DNA from 2 places in the Rhodococcus sp. NPDC078407 genome. Region 2 is predicted to be linked to the other one. Evidence: predicted binding sites of a transcription regulator. Region 2 holds the regulator's gene; the other holds the start of a gene.

Region 1 (7,667 bases), on a different contig from region 2:
ACGCCGGAGCTGTCGCCGTCATGGCCCTCGAGCGTGTTCCCGCCGACATTCGCGCTCAGGGCGGTGTGTCGCGCATGAGTGATCCCGACATGATCGACAGCATCATCGCTTCGGTGAGCATCCCGGTGATGGCCAAGGCCCGCATCGGACACTTCGTCGAGGCGCAGATCCTGCAGAGCCTGGGCGTGGACTACATCGACGAGTCCGAGGTGCTCACCCCGGCCGACTACGCCAATCACATCGACAAGTGGAATTTCACCGCCCCGTTCGTCTGCGGTGCCACCAACCTGGGCGAGGCCTTGCGCCGAATCACCGAGGGCGCGGCCATGATTCGCTCCAAGGGTGAGGCGGGCACCGGCGATGTCTCGAACGCGACGACCCACATGCGCAAGATCCGCGACGAGATTCGTCGACTGACCTCTCTGCCCGAGGACGAGCTGTACGTGGCGGCGAAGGAACTGCAGGCACCGTACGACCTCGTCGTCGAGGTCGCCCGGGCAGGCAAGCTGCCCGTTACTCTGTTCACCGCGGGCGGCATCGCCACTCCCGCAGACGCCGCGATGATGATGCAGCTCGGCGCCGAGGGCGTCTTCGTCGGATCGGGAATCTTCAAGTCCGGGAACCCCAAGGAGCGCGCCGAGGCAATCGTCAAGGCCACCACCTTCTTCGACGACCCCGATGTGCTCGCAAAGGTTTCGCGTGGTCTCGGCGAAGCAATGGTCGGCATCAACGTCGACGACCTGCCGGTCGGACACCGCCTCGCCGAGCGCGGTTGGTGACTCGCATCTAGACCCGGCGTTCCAGGGCCGGGCGGTCCGGATGGTCCCAGCGGACCAGAAAATCCGGCCGCCCGGCCGAGTCGTCGAGCCCGTCGTAGTAGGCAAGCAGCGGGTCGCAGGTCCATTCGTCCGTTGGATCGGTTCTGCGTCGTAGCGCGGTCTCGGACAGACGAAGGTGCACCGACAGATCGATGTCCAGGTCTCGCCCGATCAGCATGGGGCCGGCAATGAGCACGATCTGGTTCGGCGCGGCCGGGACACTGCGAGCGCGAGCGGATCGATCGGTTGCCTCATCCCACAGGCGGGGCAGGAAGTGACCTCGGCCACCGAGTCGCAGTGGCGCGATGACTTCCCTCGACACGGCGTCGTAGTCGAACCACAGTGTGCGATAACTCAACTCGTCGTGGCGTGAATACTCGAAGCGGATCGACGCCGGTCGGACGTAATCGTGCAGATCGACCACGGCTGCCGGACGGCCACGTGTGCGGGCGTGTTCCGCTGCGCGCGAGGCGAACTCGACCGGCCGCGCAGCGTCGGCACCGTCGACCACGACGACCGTGCGGGTATCGGCAGGGCAGGATTCGACGATCGACTCCACGAGGAGATCGGGAAAGATCGGCACCGGTTGACCCACACCGACCATCTTGCCCGGTCGATCCATTGTTAGCCTGAGCACCTCAGAAAGGTGGGCCATGGCCAGCATCGAGGACATTCTCGAATTGGAACGGATCGAGAACGACATCTATCGGGGACGGACCTTCCCGAGTCGTCTGCCCCGGACGTTCGGCGGTCAGGTCGCCGGCCAGGCGCTCGTCGCGGCCGTGCGGACGGTGGCTCCCGAATATCGTGTGCACTCGCTCCACGGCTACTTTCTGCGGCCGGGCAACCCCAACGAGCCGGCCGTCTTCATGGTTGATCGGATCCGAGACGGACGATCGTTCTGTACGCGCCGAGTCACCGGAATCCAGCACGGTAAAGCGATTTTCACGATGTCCGCGTCCTTCCACGGCGAGGACGACGGCATCTCGCACCAGGACACGATGCCCGAGGTCCTGGGACCGGACAGGCTGCCCGATCCCACCACACTCGCCGAGTACGACCACTCGTTCTACAAGGAGTGGTCCGAATGGGACATCCGTCTCGTTCCGGACGACCAGACCGTCAAGCATCCGAATTTCGCTGCGCAGCAACGCGTGTGGTTTCGTTACCGCGACAGACTGCCCGACGATCAGGTCTTCCACGTCTGCGCTTTGGCATACATGAGCGACATGACGCTGCTGGGTTCGGCCAAAGTGCCGCACCCGGATGCCGTCACGCAGACCGCCTCCCTCGATCACGCCCTGTGGTTTCTTCGGCCCTTCCGGGCGGACGAATGGTTGCTCTACGACCAGACGTCGCCGTCGGCCGATTTCGGGCGTGCGCTGACTCAGGGACGGATATTCGACACTTCCGGCCGCATGGTTGCCGCGGTGGTCCAGGAAGGGCTCATGCGTTTCGAGCGTGACCCCGGCAAGACCAACATCGACCCCTTCGGGCGCAAGTGAGCGTTCCGACCATCGGAGTTCTCGCTTTGCAGGGAGATGTCCGCGAGCATCTGGCCGCACTCGAGTCGAGCGGTGCGCGCGGGGTCACAGTGCGGCGTCCGGCCGAGCTCGCGCAGATCGACGGGCTCGTCATCCCCGGTGGCGAATCCACGACCATGAGCAATCTGCTGGGAGTGTTCGAGCTCTTCGACCCGTTGCGCGCCAGCTTGGCAGAGGGCATGCCCGCCTACGGATCATGCGCGGGAATGATCGTGCTGGCCTCGGAGATCCTCGATACCAGGCCCGACGCGCGGCATCTGAACTCCCTCGACATCACCGTGCGCCGCAACGCTTTCGGGCGTCAGGTCGACTCCTTCGAGACCGATCTCGACGTCGCCGGCATCGACGGCGGCCCGGTACGAGCGGTCTTCATCCGGGCACCCTGGGTCGAGCGCGTAGGTGAGCAGGTGGAGGTGCTCGCCACTGTCCCGCACGGTCCGGCTGCCGGTCGTGTGGTGGCCGTGAGGCAGAACTCGGTGTTGGCGACGAGCTTTCATCCCGAAGTCACCGGCGACGATCGCGTACATCGGCTCTTCGTCGACATGGTGCGCCGACGCTAGGACGCGTCGGAGCAGGTCGGTCCCGAGCGCGGCACCGGGCGAGTAAAGTCGACACGACTGATTTCGAGCAGGAAGGGGCGCTATCGCATGAGCGGCCACTCAAAATGGGCCACCACCAAGCACAAGAAGGCGGTGATCGACGCCCGACGCGGCAAGTCTTTCGCCAAACTCATCAAGAACATCGAGGTGGCGGCCCGCACGGGTGGCGGTGACCCCACGGGCAATCCGACTCTCTTCGACGCTATCCAGAAGGCGAAGAAGACGTCGGTTCCGATCGACAACATCGAGCGGGCCCGTAAGCGCGGCGCTGGCGAAGAGACCGGTGGAGCCGACTGGCAGACCATCATGTACGAGGGCTACGGACCCAACGGTGTCGCCATCCTCATCGAATGTCTCACCGACAATCGCAACCGCGCCGCAGGCGAAGTACGCGTGGCGATGACGCGCAACGGCGGCAACATGGCCGATCCGGGTTCGGTGTCGTACCTCTTCTCGCGCAAGGGCGTGGTGACTCTCGAGAAGAACGGGCAGAGCGAGGACGACGTTCTGATGGCCGTTCTCGAAGCCGGTGCCGAGGAAGTCAACGACAACGGCGACACGTTCGAGGTCGTCAGCGAGCCGACCGATCTGGTCGCCGTGCGCACCGCCCTGCAGGAGGCCGGAATCGACTACGACTCGGCCGAGGCGAGCTTCCAGGCATCGGTCAACGTTCCGGTCGACGCGGACGGTGCACGCAAGGTGTTCAAGCTCATCGACGCCCTGGAAGACAGTGACGACGTCCAGAACGTGTGGTCCAACGTCGACCTCTCCGATGAAGTCATTGCCGAGCTCGACGAAGAGGACTGACTGCTTCGATTCGCCGAGGCAACAGGCCGGGTGTCGTATCCCTGATCCGACGGCTCGCTCCGCTACGCTATCGAACAACAGTTCGTAAGCGGAAGGTGTGGTGGCGTGCGGGTGATGGGTGTCGACCCCGGTCTCACCAGGTGTGGACTCAGCTTGATCGAGGGCGGTGTCGGACGCACTGTGGTGGCCCTCGACGTGGACGTGGTCCGGACGCCTGCCGACATGGATCTCGCGCAGCGGTTGCTCCGAATTTCGGAGGCCGCCGAATATTGGCTCGACACCCACAAGCCCTCGGTGGTGGCCATCGAGCGCGTGTTCGCCCAGCACAACGTGCGCACCGCCATGGGTACCGCGCAGGCCGGTGGTGTGATCGCACTGGCTGCGGCTCGGCGCGGCATCGACGTGTGCTTCCACACGCCGAGTGAGGTGAAAGCCGCTGTCACCGGCAACGGGTCGGCCGACAAAGCTCAGGTCACCGCGATGGTCATGCGGATCCTCGGACTGCAGACGGCACCGACTCCCGCCGACGCGGCCGACGCGCTCGCACTCGGCATCTGCCACTGCTGGCGAGCTCCCATGATCGCGCGGATGGCCAAGGCGGAAGCCATGGCCGCCGAACAGAAGCGCAAGTACGACGCCCGTCTGGCCGAGGAGCGCAAGGCTCGGGCCGTCGTCGCCCGCAGGATCGAGAAGATGGCCAAGAAGGAGGCGGGCACACGATGATCGCATCGATCAGAGGCTCGGTGGTCGATATCGCTCTCGATCACGCCGTGCTCGAGGCCGCGGGCGTCGGGTACCGCGTCAACGCCACTCCGGCGACGCTGGCCACGCTGCACCGGGGGAGCGAAGCAACACTTTTGACGACGATGATCGTGCGTGAGGATTCGCAGACGCTCTACGGGTTCCCCGACAAGGAGTCGCGTGAGCTGTTCGAGTTGCTCCTCACCGTCACCGGTGTCGGCCCGCGGATCGCGATGGCGACTCTTGCCGTACACGAGCCCGACTCCCTGCGAACTGCGTTGGCGGACAGCGATATCGGCGCACTGACCCGAGTTCCCGGTATCGGTAAGCGCGGCGCGGAGAGAATGGTCGTCGAGTTGCGTGACAAGGTCGATGCGGTGGTCGGACGCGCTGGAAGCCCGGTCGTGCCGGGGTCCGGTGCGGGCAATTCGATGCGAGACCAGATCGTCGAAGCGCTGATCGGGCTGGGTTTCCCCACCAAGCAGGCCGAAGAAGCGACCGACGCGGTACTGGCTCAGCAGCCCGAGGCCACCACGTCGACCGCCTTGCGGTCGGCACTGGCGTACCTCGGCAAGTCGAGGTAGGTCGGCGTGACCGAGGACGATCAATTCGCCGAATCCCAGGTCGGTGCGGACGCGATGTCCGACGATCTGGATGTCGAGACGAGTCTGCGTCCGAAGAACCTCACCGATTTCATCGGCCAGCCTCGGGTGCGGGAACAACTCCAACTCGTGTTGTCCGGTGCCAAGATGCGCGGCGGCACTCCCGATCACATCCTGATGTCCGGGCCACCGGGGCTGGGCAAGACCAGCATGGCGATGATCATTGCCGCCGAGTTGGGCACCTCGCTTCGGCTCACATCCGGTCCGGCGCTCGAGCGGGCAGGTGACCTGGCGGCGATGCTCAGCAACCTGGTGGAGGGAGATGTGCTGTTCATCGACGAGATCCATCGCATCGCCCGTCCTGCGGAGGAAATGCTGTATCTGGCCATGGAGGACTTTCGCGTCGACGTCATCGTCGGTAAGGGGCCGGGGGCGACGTCCATTCCGCTCGAGGTGGCCCCGTTCACCCTGGTCGGTGCCACCACCAGGTCCGGCGCTCTGACCGGGCCCCTGCGGGACCGCTTCGGATTCGTGGCGCACATGGATTTCTACGAGCCCGCCGAACTCGAACGCATCCTCATGCGGTCGGCCGGAATCCTCGGGGTACCGATCGACCGAGACGGCTGCGCCGAGATCGCCGGGCGCTCGCGCGGTACCCCGCGCATCGCGAACCGGTTGCTCCGACGAGTGCGCGACTACGCGGACGTGCGGGGTGACGGCACGGTCACCCGCGAGACGGCGAAGGCCGCTCTGGTGGTGTACGACGTCGACAAACTCGGGCTCGATCGACTCGACCGAGCGGTTCTCAGCGCACTCATCCGCAGCTTCGGCGGCGGACCGGTGGGGGTATCGACCCTCGCCGTCGCCGTCGGCGAGGAACCGTCGACGGTCGAGGAGGTGTGCGAGCCGTTCCTGGTACGCGCCGGCATGATCGCTCGCACACCGCGAGGTCGCGTTGCGACGGCCACCGCGTGGCAACACCTCGGTCTGACACCACCGCCGGATCTCGCGGTCGGCGGAATTTCGGTCCGATCCTCAGAGGCTGCGCAGGGATTATTCGACTGAATCGGGCACAACAGGACACGAACGGACCGGACCGGTTGCAGGTAATGGCACACTGGGTAGCTGCGAGGCCCGCACCGGCGACGTTCTCGCACGAGACAATGACGTATTTCGACCCCGACTTCGAGGACTGACCTTCCGATGGATTTGCTGTTCCCGCTGCTGATCGTGGCCCTTCTGGTACCGCTGTTTCTCAACGCGCGTCGACAGAAGAAGGTGTTGGCCAAGACCACGGAAATGCAGGACTCGCTGAAGATCGGCGACGAGGTCGTCACCACGGCCGGCCTGTACGCCCGCGTTGTCCTGGTCGAGGACGACACGATCGACCTGGAGATCGCCGACGGCGTCATCACCACCTGGTCGCGCGCGGTGGTACGTGAGGTGCTGCCCGACGATTCCGAGTTCGAGGACACCGAGTTCGACGCCGCCACCGACGCGGACATCGCGGCCCTCGGCTCGACCGACACCGCAGCTCCGTCACTGCGCAAGCCGGACGCGAGCCGTCCGGACGCGAGCCGTCCGGACGAGACCGTCGAGCAGACGTCGAAGCGGCTCGAAAAAGAGTGAACGGCCGTTGACTCGAACCGCTGTCGGACACATCGATCCGGCAGCGGTTTCGTCTGCGGTGACCGAAGTGGTGCACAATCGCACCGCTCGTCGCTGACACAGCGAGCCCACCGACCGCCTGCAGGAACCGATACTTTCCGCCGTCCAGAGGAGAAACACACACCGTGGCACCTTCCAGCGGACCGGTGCGTCCCGCCCGCTATCTCGCCGTTTTCGCGGTGCTGATAGCAGCGGTGTATGCCATGGTCTTCTTCACCGGAGACAAAGACCCCTCGCCGAAGTTGGGCATCGACCTGCAGGGCGGCACACGCGTGACGCTCACCGCGCGGACCCCCGACGGCAATGCGCCGACTCAGGAGAGCTTGAGGCAGGCGCAGCAGATCATCGAGACGCGCGTGAACGGTCTCGGTGTCTCCGGCTCCGAGGTGGTCGTCGACGGTGACAACCTGGTCATCACGGTGCCCGGTGACGACAGTTCTCAGGCGCGCACCCTGGGCCAGACCGCGCGACTGTTCATTCGCCCCGTGCTCGGATCGGTCGCTCCCTCGGCGGGGCAGGATGCAGGATCGCAGCAAGCGCCGGTCGATCCCGCCGCGCCCGCTGATCCCAGCGCTCCGGCAGCGCCCGCGGCTTCCGAAGATCCCGCGACACCGGCCGCACCTCAGAGTCGCGTCTTTCCGGCGCAGGATCCGTCTGCGGTCGATCCGACGCCGACGCCCGCTACGCCGGCCCCCGCTACGGACGCACCCACGACCGACGACCCCGCCGACGATGCTTCGCTGTCGGATGCCGATCGCGCTGCGCAGGAGATCGCCGACGCGAAAGCGCTCCGGCAGAGCGAGGACCCGCAGATTCAGCAGCTGGCGTTGCAGTCCCTCGACTGCAACGCGGCCGATCCACTCGCCGGCAACGACGATCCGGCGCTTC
Region 2 (7,667 bases):
GCAAGGACGACATTGCCGCGGCCATCGCCGAGCATCAGGTCGTGATCGTCGCCGGCGAAACCGGATCCGGTAAGACGACACAGATTCCCAAGATCGCGTTGCAGTTGGGCCGCGGAATTCGCGGGTCGATCGGCCATACCCAACCCAGACGACTCGCCGCTCGCACGGTTTCCGAGCGCATCGCCGAGGAGGTCGGCGAGCCGCTGGGTGAGTCCATCGGCTACAAGGTGAGGTTCACCGACCAGTCCTCGGATTCGACGCTCGTCAAGTTGATGACCGACGGCATTCTCCTGGCCGAGATTCAGCGAGACAGACTGCTTCGCCAGTACGACACCCTCATCATCGACGAGGCCCACGAGCGCAGCCTCAACATCGATTTCATCCTCGGCTACCTCGCGCAACTACTCCCCCGGCGACCCGATCTCAAGATCATCATCACCTCGGCGACGATCGATCCGGAACGATTTGCCCAACACTTCGCCCGCGGCGGTATACCCGCCCCGATCATCGAAGTCTCGGGCCGCACGTTCCCGGTCGAAATGCGGTACAGACCACTGACGGTCGATGCCGGAGAGACGACCATCGACCTGGACCCCGTCGACGCCACGTGCCAAGCCGTCGACGAACTGATGGCCGAGGGCGACGGTGACATCCTGGTCTTCCTGTCGGGTGAGCGCGAGATTCGCGACACTGCAGACGCGTTGAACGACCGCAATCTGCGCAACACCGAGATCGTGCCGTTATACGCAAGGCTCTCTGCGGCCGAACAGCATCGGGTGTTCTCACCGCACTCCGGCCGACGTGTGGTGCTCTCGACCAACGTCGCGGAAACGTCGTTGACCGTCCCGGGAATCCGCTACGTCGTCGATCCCGGCACCGCGCGCATTTCGCGATATTCGTTGCGTACCAAGGTGCAACGATTGCCCATCGAACCGATCTCCCAGGCGTCGGCGCGCCAGCGAGCGGGCCGCTGTGGCCGCGTCGCCGACGGAATCTGCATCCGGTTGTACTCGGAGGAGGATTTCGAGTCCCGTCCGCAGTTCACCGAGCCGGAGATTCTTCGCACCAACCTGGCCTCGGTCATCCTGCAGATGACCGCCCTCGGGCTCGGCAAGATCGACGCATTCCCCTTCGTCGAACCGCCGGACCCGCGCAGCATCCGAGACGGGATCGGACTCCTCGAAGAACTCGGGGCGTTGAAGCCGGCAACCAAGGGCGGCACCGCGGAGCTCACCCCCATCGGCCGTGAACTCTCGGCGCTGCCGGTCGATCCCCGTATGGCTCGAATGCTCGTCGAGGCCAACGGCAACGGCTCGCTGCGCGACGCATTGGTGGTCGTGGCGGCCCTGTCCATTCAGGACGTTCGGGAGCGACCTGCCGAGCATCAGCAGGCGGCGGACGAGAAACACGCCCGATTCGCAGTGGAGAACTCGGACTTCCTGGCCTACGTCAAGCTGTGGACGTATCTTCGCGAACAACGTAACGAGCTGTCGTCCAACCAGTTTCGACGCATGTGCCGTACCGAGTTTCTACACTACCTGCGAATTCGCGAGTGGCAGGATCTCCATGGCCAACTCCGTCAGATCACCCGTGGGCTCGGCTGGACCGTGCCCGACGCGGACTCCACCGAGACAGCGCTCCACCAATCGCTGCTGTCGGGACTGCTGTCGCACGTAGGACTGCGAGAGGGTGACAAGCGCGAGTTCCTGGGTGCCCGCGGCGCACACTTCGCAATCTTCCCCGGATCGGGGCTGTTCAAGAAGCCCCCGCGATGGGTCATGGCCGCCGAATTGGTCGAGACCGGACGCCTGTGGGGCCGAATGGCTGCTCGCATCGAACCCGAATGGGCCGAGCGGCTCGCACCGCACTTGGTCAAGCGCACGTACTCCGAACCGCACTGGTCCATCAAGCGCGAATCGGCGATGGCCTACGAGCGGGTGACGCTGTACGGAATTCCGCTGGTCACCCAGCGACCGGTGAACTACCACCGTATCGACGCCGAAGCGTCACGGGAATTGTTCATCAGACATGCGCTGGTGGAGGGCGAATGGAAAACCCAGCACGCGTTCTTCCACAAGAACCGGGCGCTACTGGACGACGTCGGTGAACTCGAACACCGCGCCCGGCGACGCGACATCGTCGTCGACGACGACGCGCTGTTCGACTTCTACGACGCACGTATCGCACCGGAAGCTGTCTCGGCCCGGCACTTCGACACGTGGTGGAAGAAGGCACGCAGGCAGAATCCACACCTACTCGACTTCACGACCGACACAGTCGTCAACTCCGACGCGGCCTCGGTGCTCACGGGGGCGTATCCCGACGCCTGGCGACAGGGCGAGATCCAGTTTCCGTTGACCTATCAGTTCGAGCCGGGCACTGCGGCCGACGGAGTCACCGCGCGTATTCCGATTGCTCTGCTCGCTCAGGTGCAGCCAGTGGGATTCGATTGGCTGGTTCCGGGGATGCGCGCAGAGTTGGTGACGGCACTGATCAAGTCGCTTCCGAAACCGTTGCGCCGCAACGTCGTTCCTGCCCCCGACTTCGCCGCCGCGGCGTTGGCGGTCATGAGGCCGCGTGCCGAGACTCTGGTGACGGCGTTGGCCCGCGAGCTGTCGAGGGCCGCACAGTGCCACATCACCGCGAAGGACTTCGACACAGCAGCGCTGCCCGACCACCTGAAGATGACGTTCGCGGCCGTCGACCCGGCAGGAAAAGTGTTGGGGAGCGACAAAGATCTGACCGCGCTGCGCGCCCGTCTGTCCGGCGAAGTCGGTCGTCAGGTTGCGAGTGCGGTCGGCGACGCGGAACGCGCACCCACTCTCGCGTGGACCTCGGGCACGTTGGGCCGACTGGAGTCGACCGTCACCCGTGATGTGGGCGGACAGAAGGTCACCGGGTACCCGGCCCTCGTACCGGAAGGACCGGGCGTGGCGGTACGAGTGCTGAGCACACCCGCCCAACAGCGAGCAGCGATGCGCTCCGGTACCCGCACTCTGCTGTTGTCGACGGCACCGAAAGGTACGAAAGCTCTGCTGGCCGGTCTCCCGACTGCGGAACGCCTGGCCCTCGGGCAGAATCCGTACGGCGGAGTCGATGCCCTCCTGGAGGAATGCCGAGTTCTGGCGGTCGAGGAGGCAATGGACGCGCACGGTGGGCCGGTTCGGGATCCGGAGGCCTTCGAGAGACTACGAGCATCGGTCAACGCCGAGGTTCCGCAGCGCACTGCCGCGGCGCTCGCCCTCGTTCGCCCTGTATTGACGGGCGCTCTTGCCGTATCGGGACAACTGCAGACGGCCTCCGGTGAGCCTGCCGAGGATGTCCGCGAACAGCTCGCAGGATTGGTTTTTCGCGGCTTCATCACCGAATTCGGCTCTCGCAGGCTCGCGGACTTGCCCCGATATCTGGCTGCGGCAACCAAGAGGCTGGCCACGCTTCCGAGCAGTGCAGGGCGTGATGCGGCTGCGATGGACGTACTCGACCGCGTCTACGCCTCGTACGGACGGCTACTGGATTCGCTTCCGGACAGCAGAAAGTCCAGCGCCGGTGTGCAGGAACTGTTCTGGATGATCGAAGAACTGCGGGTAGGGCTGTTCGCCCAAGGAATTCGGACGGCGTACCCGGTCTCGGAGAAACGCATCGAGAAGGCGATCGCGGATCAAGCGCGCTGACGAACCGGGCCGTCAGTCGATGTCGGCAGACTCTCGGTGCTTACGCAGCTCGTGAATTTCCTTCTCGAAATCCTCGGCCGAGCTGAACGATCGGTACACGGACGCAAATCGCAGATACGCGACCTCGTCCAGGTCGCGAAGCGGGCCGAGAATGGCCAAGCCCACCTCGTTGCTGGGAATCTCGGCGGAACCGGCGGCGCGAATGGCATCTTCCACCTGCTGAGCCAGGAGATTGAGTGCGTCGTTGTCGACATCTCTCCCCTGGCAGGCCCGGCGTACGCCTTTGACCACTTTCTCGCGGCTGAACGGTTCGGTGACGCCACTGCGCTTCACGACAGCGAGCACTGCGGCCTCGACCGTGGTGAAGCGACGACCGCATTCCGGGCAGGAGCGACGACGGCGGATTGCCTGCCCCTCGTCCATTTCGCGCGAATCGACCACGCGCGAGTCGGGGTGCCTGCAGAACGGGCAATGCATGAAGGAGCCTCCGTCGTAGCCGATGCTCCGACGTCGAACATCTCGGTCGGGGCAGTCAGTCGAGGATACTCAGTCATGACGCACGCAGTGGGACCGGTGGTCATCCGACAGGCGCATACTCGACCACAGCTCCGTCGTGCACCTCGACCACACCGGCCGGCTGCGCGCCGGCATCCGGTGACACGGCCCGGAGATTGGCGATACCGATCAGGCCGGCGGCCACGACGACGACTGCCAGCACCCACAACACCATCGATCGCATCCGAACGGACTGACCGGCGAAGTGCGCCGAGGTCTCGTCGAACTCGCGATCTGCCGCCTCGCGATCGGTGACGTCGGTCCACGACGGCTCCAGCACCGGCAGGCACGGAGTCGTCCGCGCCTCGCGTATCTCGACGGAACTGCGCATCTCGACGGAACTGCGCATCTCGATGGAACTCCGCAGCGCGGGACGAGCACGGCGGCGACGCTCGACGACGGTGGACCGGGTACGGACACCTGCAGTGGTGGGACGATCGGTGGTGATGGTCATCGGAACCTCGTCTTCGCTCATTGGATCGATTGTTCGATCAGGCGTTCGATGGACGCTTGTTCGAAGTTCTATCACGAGCCTCCGACAAAGTCTGTAGAAAACGCGACACGAGTCGAACAGATGTTTGATTCAACAGCTGATACACGCTAGATTCGTGTCAGAAACCACACGCCACACGAGTCGACACCATCAACTCCAGTCCGCGCAGACAGAACCACGCAGACCGGATCCAGAACACCAGCAGGAGGCCGACAGCATGAAGGACCAGACCTCGACGAGGTCGACCACGGGTGCCGAGACGACGGGTTCCAAGACGACGGGTTCCAAGACGACGGGTTCCAAGACGACGGGTTCCAAGACGACCGCCACCACGAAGGTCGCGGCAGGGAAACCGGCCGCGGAGCCGACGCCCAAGGCCATGGAGGTCGGCACCGACATCAGCGCCGGCCTGACGGAGCGTCAGCGCAAAGTGCTCGAGGTCATCAGAGCATCGGTGACCGAGCGTGGCTACCCGCCCAGCATTCGCGAGATCGGCGACGCCGTCGGCCTGACATCGACGTCGTCGGTGGCCCATCAGCTGCGGACTCTGGAGCGGAAGGGATTTCTGCGGCGCGACGCCAACCGCCCCCGCGCGGTCGACGTACGGGGCCTCGACGAGGTGCAGGCAGATCAAGCCGCGGCCGCGGTCGACGGTTCGTCCGAGGAACAGGACCGGTTGCCGACGCCCACGTTCGTTCCCGTTCTGGGTCGCATTGCCGCCGGTGGACCGATTCTTGCCGAGGAAGCCGTCGAGGATGTGTTTCCACTCCCCCGCGAGCTGGTCGGTCAGGGTTCTCTGTTCCTGCTGAAGGTCGTCGGTGAGTCGATGATCGACGCGGCCATCTGTGACGGCGACTGGGTGGTGGTTCGGCAACAGTCCGTGGCGGACAACGGCGATATCGTGGCGGCCATGATCGACGGCGAGGCCACCGTCAAGACGTTCAAGCGATCCAAGGGCGAGGTGTGGCTCATGCCGCACAATCCATTGTTCGAGCCGATTCCGGGCAACAACGCGGCAATCCTGGGCAAGGTCGTCACCGTGATGCGCAAGCTCTGAACTCTGTTCGGACACAACGAAGAAGGGCCGCAGCACACACGCTGCGGCCCTTCTCGTCGGTCCTGAACGATCAGCGGATCACAGATTCAATCCGCGACCGATGATCTCCTTCATGATCTCGGTGGTGCCGCCGTAGATGGTCTGGACGCGAGAGTCCATGTATGCCTTGGCGATCGGGTATTCCTTCATGTAGCCGTAGCCGCCGTGCAGCTGCAGGCACCGGTCGATCAACTTGACCTGATTCTCGGTGGTCCACCACTTCGCCATCGCGGCTTCCTGGACGGTCAACTTGTCGTCGTTGAGCAGTTCGATGAACTTGTCCACCATGATGCGGGTGGCTGTGGTCTCGGTTGCCAACTCCGCCAACACGAAACGGGTGTTCTGGAACTTGCCGATCGACTTACCGAACGCCTTGCGGTCGCGGCAGTACTGGATGGTCATGTCCAGTGCCGATTCCATGGCCGCCGCGGCGACGACGGCGATCGACAGCCGCTCCTGGGGAAGGTTCTGCATGAGGTAGATGAAGCCCATGCCTTCTTCGCCGAGCAGGTTGGCTGCGGGCACTCGAACGTCCGTGAAGCTCAGTTCCGCTGTGTCCTGGGCCTTCATACCGATCTTGTCGAGATTGCGGCCACGCTCGAAGCCGGGCATATCGCGCTCGACGACCAACAGGCTGAAGCCCTGGGCACCCTTTTCCGGGTCGGTGCAGGCCACGACGATGATGAGATCGGCGTTGATTCCGTTGGTGATGAACGTCTTCGACCCGTTCAGCACCCAGTCGTCGCCGTCGCGGACGGCCTTGGTCTTGATGCCCTGCAGGTCGCTGCCGGTGCCCGGCTCGGTCATGGCGATCGCGGTGATCAGCTCACCCGAGCAGAATCCGGGGAGCCAACGCTGCTTCTGCTCGTCGTTGGCCAACTCGATGAAGTACGGCGCGACGACGTCGTTGTGCAGTGTGAAGCCGATGCCGCTGTAGCCGCCGCGGGTGGTTTCCTCGGTGACGATGGCGTTGTAGCGGAAGTCCTTGACTCCGCCGCCGCCGAACTCCTCCGGCGCAGCAGTTCCGAGGAAGCCCTGCTTACCGGCCTCGACCCAGACGCCGCGGTCGACGATGTTCTGCTCTTCCCACTTCGCGTGATTGGGCGCTACGTGCTGTTCGAGAAACTTCCGGTACGACTCCCGGAACAGCTCGTGCTCGGGCTCGAAAAGTGTGCGTTCCACGCAGATCTCCTTGTTCGATGCGCACCGTCGTCGACCACGAGAAAGGGGTGTCACAGCGCGGTCGTCGGTGCGACTGACGTCACCGTTCAACAGTACGTTCGCAGTGCACCGGGGGTCGATGACCAAAACGCGCGCGATCCGTGACCGCCCTCGCTAGCTCCGCCTGCCCGTTCTGCCTCGGGCGAGCGCCGAGACGATCGGGTAGCCGATCAGGATTCCGAGCGAGCCCCACGCGATACCGCCGAGTTCCACCGAGCCGACCGACAGCGTCAGGTCACCGATACCCGCGACGAGCGCCGCGGCGACCACCATGAGATTGACCGGATCGGTGAAGTCGACCTTCGCGTCGGTCCAGATGCGAACGCCCAGCAGTCCGATGAGCCCGTACAGAACCAATGTTGCGCCGCCGATGACGCCGTCGGGCACGGTGAAGATCAGGGCACCGAACTTGGGCGAGAACGCCAGCACGATCGCGGTGACGGCCGCGACCCAATACGCCGCCGTCGAATAGACGCGGGTGGCCGCCATGACGCCGATGTTCTCGGCGTACGTGGTGGTACCCGAACCACCACCGACTCCGGCCAGCGTGGTGGCCAGGCCGTCGGCGATCAGTGCATCACCGGCTACGTCGTCGAGGTTCTTGCCGGTCATTGCCGCTACGGCCTTGACG

Evidence for each region. Region 2 encodes LexA, which represses DNA repair genes until DNA is damaged. Its sites were predicted from a motif close to CGAACANNTGTTCG; they were not measured.
Region 1: the regulator LexA is predicted to act here: its motif matches at 3,840-3,853, upstream of ruvC (crossover junction endodeoxyribonuclease RuvC).

The regions. Positions count from the first base shown of each region.
Region 1 is NZ_JBITUQ010000003.1:12,608-20,274, forward strand. Features, by position in the region: gene pdxS (pyridoxal 5'-phosphate synthase lyase subunit PdxS) at 1-779, shown strand, start outside; gene ACIGGF_RS04410 (hypothetical protein) at 787-1,422, opposite strand; gene ACIGGF_RS04415 (acyl-CoA thioesterase) at 1,472-2,323, shown strand; gene pdxT (pyridoxal 5'-phosphate synthase glutaminase subunit PdxT) at 2,320-2,922, shown strand; gene ACIGGF_RS04425 (YebC/PmpR family DNA-binding transcriptional regulator) at 3,010-3,768, shown strand; gene ruvC (crossover junction endodeoxyribonuclease RuvC) at 3,874-4,491, shown strand; gene ruvA (Holliday junction branch migration protein RuvA) at 4,488-5,093, shown strand; gene ruvB (Holliday junction branch migration DNA helicase RuvB) at 5,148-6,176, shown strand; gene yajC (preprotein translocase subunit YajC) at 6,315-6,740, shown strand; gene secD (protein translocase subunit SecD) at 6,905-7,667, shown strand, end outside.
Region 2 is NZ_JBITUQ010000032.1:29,081-36,747, reverse strand. Features, by position in the region: gene hrpA (ATP-dependent RNA helicase HrpA) at 1-3,671, shown strand, start outside; gene nrdR (transcriptional regulator NrdR) at 3,684-4,148, opposite strand; gene ACIGGF_RS23290 (hypothetical protein) at 4,249-4,701, opposite strand; gene lexA (transcriptional repressor LexA) at 5,099-5,776, shown strand; gene ACIGGF_RS23280 (acyl-CoA dehydrogenase family protein) at 5,855-6,997, opposite strand; gene ACIGGF_RS23275 (uracil-xanthine permease family protein) at 7,151-7,667, opposite strand, start outside.